Regions from separate parts of the Bradyrhizobium sp. IC4060 genome, predicted to be linked through region 2. Evidence: predicted binding sites of a transcription regulator. Region 2 holds the regulator's gene; the other holds the start of a gene.

Evidence for each region. Region 2 encodes PhoB, which activates phosphate uptake and scavenging genes when phosphate is short. Its sites were predicted from a motif close to TGTCATNNANCTGTCAT; they were not measured.
Region 1: the regulator PhoB is predicted to act here: its motif matches at 3,038-3,054, upstream of phnC (phosphonate ABC transporter ATP-binding protein).

Annotation. Positions count from the first base shown of each region.
Region 1 covers NZ_JADYVJ010000009.1:121,530-127,161, reverse strand. Annotated here, with positions in the region: gene I6F16_RS26140 (hypothetical protein) at 1-398, shown strand, start outside; gene I6F16_RS26135 (DUF1045 domain-containing protein) at 402-1,100, opposite strand; gene I6F16_RS26130 (alpha-D-ribose 1-methylphosphonate 5-triphosphate diphosphatase) at 1,119-2,312, opposite strand; gene I6F16_RS26125 (chloramphenicol acetyltransferase) at 2,309-2,980, opposite strand; gene phnC (phosphonate ABC transporter ATP-binding protein) at 3,155-3,970, shown strand; gene phnD (phosphonate ABC transporter substrate-binding protein) at 4,046-4,954, shown strand; gene phnE (phosphonate ABC transporter, permease protein PhnE) at 5,022-5,632, shown strand, end outside.
Region 2 covers NZ_JADYVJ010000010.1:184,996-190,627, forward strand. Annotated here, with positions in the region: gene argF (ornithine carbamoyltransferase) at 1-725, opposite strand, end outside; gene I6F16_RS27885 (aspartate aminotransferase family protein) at 725-1,933, opposite strand; gene I6F16_RS27890 (GcrA family cell cycle regulator) at 2,393-2,905, shown strand; gene phoB (phosphate regulon transcriptional regulator PhoB) at 3,205-3,912, opposite strand; gene phoU (phosphate signaling complex protein PhoU) at 3,935-4,651, opposite strand; gene pstB (phosphate ABC transporter ATP-binding protein PstB) at 4,663-5,484, opposite strand; gene pstA (phosphate ABC transporter permease PstA) at 5,481-5,632, opposite strand, start outside.

The DNA.
Region 1 (5,632 bases), on a different contig from region 2:
GCGTCTACCGGCTGATCGACCGGCGTCATCCGCGCGCGCTGGCACGAATTCCGCCGACGCAATTGGTGCTCTGGTCATTTGCCGTCGCCATCGCTCACGGCGCTGCCCTGATGCTCGTGCCGATCTATCTCGGGCTCTGCCAGGCCTTCGAGCTCGATGCCGGCCATCAGGCGGCGGGCGCGCTGATGACGGCAAATCTCGGGATGGCGGTGCTGGTGTCGCTGGTGCACGTTGCCGCCATGGTCGGCGCCGGCGGATGTCTGGCGTGGCTGGTCTACCGCCATCTGGGACTGAGGTTCGTCTCGCGAAGCTGGTTCAACCTGGATGCAGTCTGGGCGATCAGCCTCGTTCTGGTTGGCGCGGTGGCGCTCGCTTTCAATCTTGCGACCTCGCGCTGAGGTCTACCGCACCAAAGCCCACTCGCCGATGATGCGAAACCGCGCCTTGGCATCATCCTGCTTGAACAGGGCAATGCGATCGATCGCGAGCGTCTCGATCCCCAGCGCCGCAAACCGTGTTCGCAGCATCTGAAGGATCGGCCCGCGCCGCTCCGCATCCAGCCGCCCCGTCAGCGTCATGTGGAAGCGGAATTCTTCCATCACGTAAGGATAGCCCCAGCGGTCGAGATAATCGCGCTGCCGCTCGCTGAGCTTCTCCGGCTTGCGCCGAGCGCGATCTTCCGCCGTCAGCGCGGCGCGAAACGGGTCGAACTCGCGAACGCAATCAGCGGCAAGTTGCTGGAGCGTTTCCATCGGCTCGGCCGGAATAACGGCAATGAAGCCGCTGATGGCATCGACCACTGGTCGGATCGCCGGGATCGGACGTGTCCTGCCCGCGAAGGCCGCGCAGGCGGCCAGCAGCTCGGCTTCGGTATTGCCAGGCGCCAGCGCCATCGGCGCCTTCAGCGTGGCGTGAAAGCCGTATTTGCGAGGATCGGCGCTGACCTCGCGCCAGTCGGGCGCGGCGTGCAGCGCCTGCTCTGGAAACGAAATCTCGCCGCCGCTGTAGGCGTCATAGCCGAGCAGCTCGGCGCCGAAGCGGGAGAGGGCGCTGTCGCGGCCTGCGGCATAATAGATCGCGTAGCGGGGGAAACCTGTCATTGCCTCAGCATAACCAATTTACGCCGCGACGACAGTCTCGCGCGGGGCCGCCACTGCGGTGAGCAGCCGCGTCGCGTCGGTGAGATGCACGAGCCTGCCGCCTGAGATCACCGCGATCAGCCGCGGCCGCAGCTTCACGTTGTCGTCGACGAGGAGAATGTCAGCGCGGCGTCCCTCCGCGAGCAGGCCGCGATCGGTGAGGCCGGTCGCGCGCGCCGGGCCGGCGGAGACCAGATCCCAGGCCTGAGCCAGAGGCACCACGCCATCGGCGGCCAGGCGGAACGCGGCGAGCAGCTGCGCGGGATAATAATAGTCAGACGCCAGCACCGAGCAGAGCCCCTTGGCGATCATGTCGGAGGCCCTGGTCCAGCCGGTGTGGCTGCCGCCGCGCACGACGTTCGGCGCGCCGTAGACGATGGCATCGCCGTGGCTGGCCGCTGCGCGCGCCGTCTCCTCGTTGATCGGAAACTCCGCGATCAAGGCGCCGAGCTCGCGAAAGTCCCGGCGCATCGCCGGGCTCGAATCGTCGTGCGAGAGCATCCGCACCTCGGCGGTGCGGGCCGCGGCGGCCAGGCGTGACACCGAGGTGGGCACCTCGTCGGCGCGCGAGACCACGCGCTCGACCAGCCGGTCGAATTCGTCGCTCGACAGACCGGTGCGCTCCACCATGCGGTTGCGCTTGCGTGGGTTGGAGATGTCGGCAACGACGCCGTCCATATGATCGTTAAAGGCGAACAGGTCGACGCGGCCCTCGCTGAGCCACTGTGCGATCTCCGCTTCGGCATCGAGATTGAAGGTCTCGTGCCGCAGGTGGAAGCGGGTGTCGGCGGCGAATTGAGGACGCTGCCGCTCGATCGCCTCCATCAGACCGCGCGCATTGTCGGCGCTGCGCAGGCCCGGCTCCCACGAGCAGGTTGTGGCGTGAAACACGGTAGTGATGCCGTTGCTGATCGCCTGGCGGTCGCTGTCGGCGAGCGCGACGTCGATCGGAAAGTCGACGCCGGCGCGCGGCATCATCTGGCGCTCGAAGGCATCGCCATGCAGATCAACGATGCCGGGCAGCACCAGCAGGTCACGGGCATCCAGCGCCAGCCGCGCCCGGCCGCGAGAGGCGTCGACCTCTGCAATGTCTGTTCCGGAGACGAGAAGGGAGGTTTCGACGAGCTCGGCGCCGATCAGGGCCCGGCCGCCTTCGATGAATATGTCTGTCACGCGACCGCGCTTCGTTTGCTGGCAGGAGAATTGGCGAGTGAGCTCGCTTTTGCTTCGTATGACGAGAGGAAATCTTCAATCCCGAGCTTGCGGAAATTGGGCAGCGCCTCGCGCAACTTGTCGTGATCCCAGTCCCACCAAGCAAGCCTTGCGAGCCGTCCGGCGATCTCCTCCGAGAATCGCCGCCGCACGATGCGGGCCGGATTGCCGGCGACGATGCTGTAGGCCGGCACGTCCTTGGTGACGATCGCGCCGGCGGCGATCACCGCGCCGGTGCCGATGTTGCGGCCCGGCAGCACGATCGCGCCATGGCCGATCCAGACGTCATGGCCGATATGAACGTGATGCCGGCGGCGCCAGTCGAAGAACTCGAGATCGTCGCTCTCACCTTCGAAATAGGCGCTGGATCGGTAAGTGAAATGCGCCTGAGTGGCGCGATGCATCGGATGGTTGCCGGGATTGATGCGGGTCATCGCCGCGATCGAGCAGAACTTTCCGATGGTGGCGTAGGTGATCTGCGCATCGTTCACGACATAGGAATAATCGCCCATCGCGACTTCATGCAGGATCGTGCGCGCGCCGACTTCGGTGTAGGCGCCAAGCCTGGTCTCATGCAGCTTGGCCGAGGGATCGACGGTCGGCTGAACCGAAAGAGCTTTGGCGGCCATGTTGCATCCGAAGTGCGAGGGCGGGCGTCTTTCTTCGAGCGGCCGGATGACGGTGTCGTGACAATGAGATGACAGGGGATGACGTGCGTAGGATGGCCGCACTGCAGCAGCCTTGTCACACAAGTGTTAACCACGGGCGTTAGCGGTTGGCTCCAGCTACTCTGGAGCCCCTCGATGCTGGTGGTTGAAGGCCTGACGTGTCGCTTCGGCGCGAAGGCCGCTGTGGACGATGCTTCGTTTCAAGTTTCCCCTGGCGGCTTCGTCGGGGTGATCGGGCGATCCGGCGCCGGCAAGTCGACATTGCTGCGGTCCATCAACCGCCTCATCGAGCCCTCCGAAGGCCGCATCCTGTTCGAAGGCGTCGACGTCACCGCGCTGCGCGGCAAGGAGCTGCGGCAGTGGCGTGCGCGGTCGGCGATGATTTTTCAGCAGTTCAACCTCGTCGGCCGGCTCGACGTCCTCACCAATGTGCTGATGGGGCGGCTGTCGACGGTGCCGACATGGCGGTCGCTGCTGCAGCTTTGGCCCGAAGAAGACAAGGCCATCGCGATGTCGGCGCTCGAGCAGTTCGACATGGCTGCCATCGCGGCCCAGCGCGCCGACCAGCTCTCGGGCGGTCAGCAGCAGCGCGTGGCGATCGCGCGGGCGCTGGTTCAGCAGCCCGACATTATCCTTGCCGACGAGCCGATCGCCTCGCTCGATCCCCGCAACACCAAGATCGTGATGGATGCGCTTCTGCGCATCAACAAGCATTTCGGTATCACCGTGCTCTGCAACCTGCATTCGCTCGATCTCGCCCGCAGCTATTGCGACCGCCTGATCGGGATGGCCGCGGGGCGGGTGGTGTTCGACGGCGCGCCGGCGGCCTTGACCGATCATATCGCGCGCGAGCTGTACGATCTCGAGGCGAATGAAGTCATGGATGTTGCGCCCGCGGATGCATCGGTCGGCACGGCAGTTCCTGCCCTCCGCACGGTTGCCGTGGCCTGATCGCTGCTTCTTTAAATCGAGCCTGGTCGTAGAGCCGGAACTCGACAGTTTCATAACCTTGAAATGGGAGACGTCATGATAGACCGTCGTACGATCGTTGCCGCTGCGGCGGCCCTGGCATTTTCAGTTTCAGCCGCTGCGGCGCAGGACTGGAAGGCAAAATATCCTGAGTTGATCTTCGCAAAAGTCCCCGACGAGAATGCCTCCGGCACCACCAACCGCTGGACGCCTCTGACGGAGTACCTGTCCCGCGAGCTTGGAACCAAGGTCACGCTGCGCATCGCCAACGACTACGCCGCGGTGATCGAAGGTCAGCGTGCAGGAAACATTCACATTGCGATGTACGGCCCGGCGTCCTACGCGCGTGCCTACATCATTGGCGCGAAGGTCGAACCGTTCGCGATCGAGGTGAACGGCGACGGCACCAAAGGCTATTACTCGGTTCTCTATGTCAAAAGCGATTCGAGCTACAAGGACATTAAGGACCTGCAAGGCAAGAACCTCTGCCTCGTCGATCCCAATTCGACTTCCGGCAACAACGTGCCGCGTTTCGCGATGAACAAGATGGGCATCGACCCGGAAAAGTTCTTCGCCAAGGTGGTCTATTCGGGGAGCCATGAAAACGCGGTGATCGGGCTTTCCCAGGGCACCTGCGACGCGGCGTTCAACTGGTGGAACGACGAGAAGGAATCGAACCTGCTCCGGATGGAACGGAAGGGCATGGCGAAGGCCGCTGATTTCAAGATCATCATGAAGTCCGAGCAGATCGTGAACTCGCCGATGGCCTATCTCAGCAGCCTGCCTGACGACCTCAAGGCGGCGATCAAGAAAGCAGTGCTGGAAATTGCGGTGAAGGACAAGGCGGCTTTCGACAAGATTTACGAGGGGAAGCAATTGCCCTACGTCGAGGTCGGCCACAAGGCGTATGACGCCGTGATCGAACTGACCAAGTTTGTCGACAGCATTCGCAAGCAGAAATCCTGAGGGAAACGAAGGGTTGGACAAGTCGGGCAGATCGCAAGATCTGCCCGTCGGCTCTCGCGAACATCCCATGCGAACAGCAGTTCCCGAATTTCCGGAAGCCAGGCTGCGTGAGCTTGGCGATCGCTATGCGGCCGCAATTGCCGCCAAGCGCCGCCGCGTATGGCTCGGTGCCGCCGTCCTGATCGCCGTTGCCATTGCCGCGGGCTGGATGGGCGAGGTCAGTCTCGGGAATTTTGTCGAGAACTTCTGGCGCTTCCCGGCCTATTTCGTCAGCATCGCACCCAAATTTTCGTTCGCGACCGCATGGAGCGATTTGGCGGACTGGCTGTGGGGATTGCCGCGCTGGGCACGGCTTCTCGGGGATACGTTGCTGATCGCCTATATGGGCACCCTCTCGGGTGCGCTGTGCGGTTTCGCACTTTGCTTCCTCGCCTCGGCCAATCTCGTGAAATCAGGAACGACTGTTTTCGTCACCCGGCGCGTTCTGGAGTTTTTCAGGACCGTGCCGGAGATCGTGTTTGCCCTGATCTTCGTGCTGGCCTTTGGTCTCGGGCCGCTGCCGGGCGTTCTGGCGATTGCAATCCATACCGCCGGAGCGTTGGGCAAGCAATTCGCCGAGGTTGTCGAGAACATCGACAGCAAGCCGGTCGAAGGGGTGGCGGCAAGCGGGGGCAGCTG
Region 2 (5,632 bases):
TGGCGGTGCTCGCCCTCCTTGTCGCCCATCGACACCCAGGTGTCGGTGACGACGCAATCGGCGCCGCGCACGGCGGCTTCCGGATCGGTGCCGAGCACGATCGGCGCGCCCGTCGCCTTGATCCAGTCGCGCATGGCCTTTTTCGGTGCGAGCTCCGGCGGCGTTGCGACATTGAGCTGGAATTTGAAGCGCTCGGCGGCATGGGCCCAGGACGCCAGCACGTTGTTGTCGTCGCCGGTCCAGGCCACCGTCTTGCCCTCGATCGGGCCGCGATGTTCCTCATAGGTCATGAGGTCGGCCATCACCTGGCAGGGATGCGAACGCCGCGTCAGGCCGTTGATGACGGGCACGGTGGCGTTGGCCGCAAGCTCCAGCAGCGCATCGTGGTTGAGGATGCGGATCATGATGGCGTCGACATAGCGCGACAGAACCCGCGCGGTGTCGGCGATGGTCTCGCCGCGGCCGAGCTGCATCTCGGCGCCGGTGAGCATGATCGCCTCGCCGCCGAGCTGGCGCATGCCGACGTCGAACGAGACGCGGGTGCGGGTCGAGGGACGCTCGAAGATCATCGCCAGCGTCTTGCCCTCGAGCGGCCTGACCGGCTGCTGCGCCTTCTGCTTCGCCTTCATCGCCGAAGAGGCGGCGAGCATGCTCTTGAGCTCCGAGAGCGGCAGCTCGTTGATATCCAGGAAGTGCTTGGGAGCTTTGTTGGGCGTCGTGCTCATCAGCTTGCCGCCCGCTTGGTCTGGCTGGAGGAGATCGCAGCGCAGGCGCGCTCTAACCGGCCGACGCTGTCCTCGATCTCCGCTTCCGTGACGATCAGGGGCGGCAGGAAGCGCACGACATTGTCGCCGGCCCCGACGGTGAGCAGCTTTTCGGCGCGCAGCGCCGCGACGAGATCGCCCGAGGGCACCACCGCCTTGATACCGATCAGCAGGCCCTCGCCGCGCACCTCGCTGACGATTTCGGGATGACGATCGATCACGGAGGCGAGCTTCTGCTTGAGCAGCAGCGACATCTTCTGCACGTGGTCGAAGAAGCCGGGCTTGAGCATGACATCGAGCACGGCGTTGGCAGCCGAGATCGCGAGCGGATTGCCGCCGAAGGTGGAGCCGTGCGAGCCGGGCCCCATGCCGGCCGCCGCGTCCGCGGTCGCCAGCACCGCACCGATCGGAAAGCCGCCGCCGAGCGCCTTGGCGAGCGACATCACATCCGGTGTGACGCCGGTGCGCTTGTAGGCAAAGAGCTCGCCGGTGCGGCCCATGCCGGTCTGCACCTCGTCGAAGGCGAGCAACAGGCCGCGCTCGTTACAGAGTTCGCGCAGCGCCCTCAGGAAGGCGTGAGGTGCAGAACGAACGCCACCCTCGCCCTGGATCGGCTCGATGAGAATGCCGGCGGTGTGCGGACCGATCGCCTTCTTCACGGCGTCGAGGTCGCCGTGCGGCACCTGATCGAAGCCGTCCATCGGCGGACCGAAGCCCTCGAGATATTTCGCAGAGCCGGTGGCGGCGAGCGTCGCCAGCGTGCGGCCATGGAAGGCACCCTCGAAGGTGATCATGCGGTAACGTTCCGGATGCCCCTTGGAGAAGTGATGGTGGCGCACCAGCTTGATCACGCCTTCCAGCGCCTCGGCGCCGGAATTGCAGAAGAACACGAAGTCCGCAAAGCTCTCATTGCAGAGGCGGCTTGCGAGCTTCTCGCCGTCAGGGCTCTGGAACAGGTTCGACATGTGCCAGAGCTTGGTCGCCTGCTCCTGCAACGCCTTGACCAGCGCGGGATGGACATGGCCGAGCGCATTCACCGCGACACCCGAGGTGAAATCGAGATAGCGATCGCCGTTGGTCGCGATCAGCCAGCAGCCTTCGCCGCGCTCGAAACCGAGGTCGGCCCTGGCGAAAACGGGGAGCAAATGCGGCGCTGCGCTGTTAGTCATGACGTCACTTGAATGTTGCGGACGGTGTGAGGCATGCATTGCGCGACGCACCATCGACCGGCCCCGGAAAACGAAACGTGCCGCCTTTTAAGGGCGGCACGTGGCACTATCTTATGCCTGGCAAGACGGGTGTCAATGCCGCCCGGAAAGCCTCGCGAAACGCTGATTCCGTAGTCTTGCGGTGCCGATTTTGCGGGTTTTTCACCACGGAACATGTGGAAGCGAGTCGGCGGACTCTTGCGCGGGAGTCACGCCATATTGTAGCGTTTGGACTGTCAGATACGACATCTCGTGCAGCAGTTCTGATCCCAGAAGTCCTCATGTACCGGCGTAAACGTTCGGGCGTCTTGAGCGCGCCCGGCGAGCCTTAAGGGATTCTGACGGCACGGGTTTTTCAAGGCTAAAGCATTCGCTGCGAAGGCCCCAGGATGGCAGGCGCGCAGCGAGGGAAAGGGTGCAATGACGGTTTTGACCTGGTCCGATGATCGCGTCGAGCAGCTGAAGAAGCTCTGGGAGGCCGGACTTTCGGCCAGCCAGATCGCGGCGGAGCTCGGCAATGTGACCCGCAATGCCGTGATCGGCAAGGTGCACCGGCTCGGCCTGTCCGGCCGCGCCAAGAGCCCTTCATCGGCAGCGCCGCGGCCGCGCAAGGCACGGCCCGCGCAGCATATGATGCGGGTGACCCGCCCCGTCGCGCGCGGCAACACCGCGTTGGCGCAGGCCTTCGAGGTCGAGTTGGAAGCCGAGCCGGTTACCTACGACAACGTGGTGCCGATGAGCCAGCGGCTGTCGCTGCTGGAATTGAACGAGGCGACCTGCCACTGGCCGGTCGGCGATCCCTCGAGCCCGGATTTCTTCTTCTGCGGCGGCAAGGCGCTCTCCGGCCTGCCCTACTGCGCCCAGCATTCGCGCGTGGCCTATCAGCCCGCAGCGGACCGCCGTCGCGCAGCACCGAAACCGGGCACGCGGTGAGCTTGCGGAATTCCCTGATCGCCAAGCTTTGATCGCCAAGCTTGATCGCCAAGACTGCAGCCGTCACACGATGACGGCTCCCAATCGTTCGGTGTCATCCCCGCGAATGCGGGATCCGTAACCGCGGGGCGCAATCGTTGCGCGAGATGGTCACTCCGAGTCTTCGCCAAACCACGTCCTGTGGCTAATCGCGAAGAGCGCAAGCGCTCGCGCTGAGATCCCGGGCTCACGCTGCGCGCGCCCCGGGATGACGGCCGAGATCGGCGCCGCAGTTCGCCAAACCAGCTGTCGCTGGCGCCTTACGTCTGCTCAGCCTTCGCGAAGCGATCGTCCAGCGCGTAGCCGGCGCCGCGGACGGTGCGGATCGGGTCCTGCTCGCGGCCGAGATTGAGCAGCTTGCGCAGGCGGCCGATATGCACGTCGACGGTGCGCTCGTCGATGTAGATGTCGCGGCCCCAGACGCTGTCGAGCAGCTGCTCGCGCGAGAACACGCGGCCGGGATGCTCCAGGAAGAACTCCAGCAGGCGATATTCGGTCGGACCGAGATCGATCGGCCGGCCCGAGCGCGCCACGCGGCGCTTGTCGCGGTCGAGCTCGATATCGCCATAGGCGAGCACGGTGGCGAGGCGCTCGGGGCTCGCGCGCCTGAGCAAGCCCTTCACGCGCGCAAGCAGCTCCGGCACCGAGAACGGCTTGACGATATAATCATCCGCGCCGGTCGCGAGCCCGCGCACCCGTTCGCTCTCCTCGCCGCGCGCGGTGAGCATGATGATCGGCAGCTGCTTGGTCTCGGGGCGGGTCCGAAGCCGCCGGCACAGCTCGATGCCTGACAGGCCCGGCAGCATCCAGTCGAGCACGATCAGATCGGGAATGTGCTCCTTGAGGCGGGTGTCGGCGTCATCGCCGCGCATCACCGTCTCGACGTCATAGCCGTCGCCTTCGAGGTTGTAGCGAAGAAGCTCGGTGAGAGCTTCCTCGTCCTCAACCACCATAATGCGTGCGCCCATGTGGTCGTAGCTCCTTAAGTCGTCAGGTGTTCGGCACCGTCGTGGCGAAGGTCGTCATGTCGCCCTTCGGCCGCTTGTCGGTGATCGCCTGGCCCTCGATCATGTAGAACACGGTCTCGGCGATGTTGGTGGCGTGGTCGCCGATCCGCTCGATGTTCTTGGCACAGAACATCAGGTGGATGCAGAACGAGATGTTGCGCGGATCCTCCATCATGTAGGTGAGGAGCTCGCGGAACAGCGAGGTGCAGATGGCGTCGACTTCTTCGTCGCCCTTCCACACCGCCATCGCCGCCGGCAGGTCGTGCGCGGCATAGGCGTCCAGTACCGACTTGACCTGCTGCTGCACGAGGTCGGTCATGTGCTCCAGGCCGCGGAACAGCTTGAGCGGATGGAAATCCGTCTCCAGCGCCGCGACGCGCTTGCCCATATTCTTGGCGAGATCGCCGATGCGCTCGAGATCGGTCGCAACGCGCATCGCGCCGACGATCTCGCGCAGGTCGACGGCCATCGGCTGGCGGCGGGCGATGGTGAGCACGGCGCGCTCCTCGATGCGCTTCTGCAGCGCGTCGAGCTCGACGTCGGTGGCGACGACGCGCTGGCCGAGCGCGACGTCGCGGCGGATCAGCGCGTCGACGGAATCGACGATCATGCGCTCGGCGATGCCGCCCATCTCGGCGACCAGGCGGGTGAGCTCCTGAAGGTCGCTGTCGAAAGCCTTTACGGTATGTTCAGAACCCATGTTCCGTCTCCTCAGCCGAACCGGCCGGTGATGTAATCCTGCGTGCGCCGATCGCTCGGCGACGTGAAGATCTTGCTGGTGTCGTCGAACTCGATCAACTCGCCGAGATACATGAAGGCGGTCTTGTCGGAAACGCGCGCGGCCTGCTGCATGTTGTGGGTGACGATCGCGATCGTGTAGTTCTCGGACAATTCCTGGATCAGCTCCTCGACCTTGGCGGTCGAGATCGGGTCGAGCGCCGAGCAGGGCTCGTCAAACAGGATCACCTCGGGCCGCACCGCGACGGTGCGGGCGATGCAGAGGCGCTGCTGCTGGCCGCCGGAGAGCGACAGGCCGGAGGCATTGAGCTTGTCCTTGACCTCGTTCCACAGCGCGCCACCGCGCAGTGCCTTCTCGACGCGGTCGTCCATCTCGGACTTGGAGATCTTCTCATAGAGACGAATGCCGAAGGCGATGTTCTCGTAGATCGTCATCGGGAACGGCGTCGGCTTCTGGAACACCATGCCGACCCGGGCGCGGAGCAGGTTGAGGTCGAGCTTGGGGTCGAGGATGTTGGTATGGTCGAGCAACAGCTGACCGTCGGCGCGCTGGCCCGGATAGAGGTCGTACATCCGGTTGAAGATGCGCAGCAGGGTGGACTTGCCGCAGCCGGACGGGCCGATGAACGCCGTGACGCGGTTGGTGCCGAGCGCCAGGTTGATGTTCTTCAGCGCGTGGTGGTCGCCGTAGTAGAAGTTGAGGTTGCGCGCCGTGACCTTGGCGGGCGCCTCGGGCAGGGGCTGCGAGCCGGGATGAACGGTCGGCGCGCTGACGGAAACAGACATTTCACTCATTTTGCAGTCCTCTCGGCGCCAAGGATGCGCGCGCCAATGTTAAGGGCAAGCACGGTCAGGGTGATCAACAGCGCGCCGCTCCAGGCGAGTTGCTTCCAATACTCGTAGGGGCTCTGCACGAAGTTGTTGATGGTGACAGGCAGGTTCG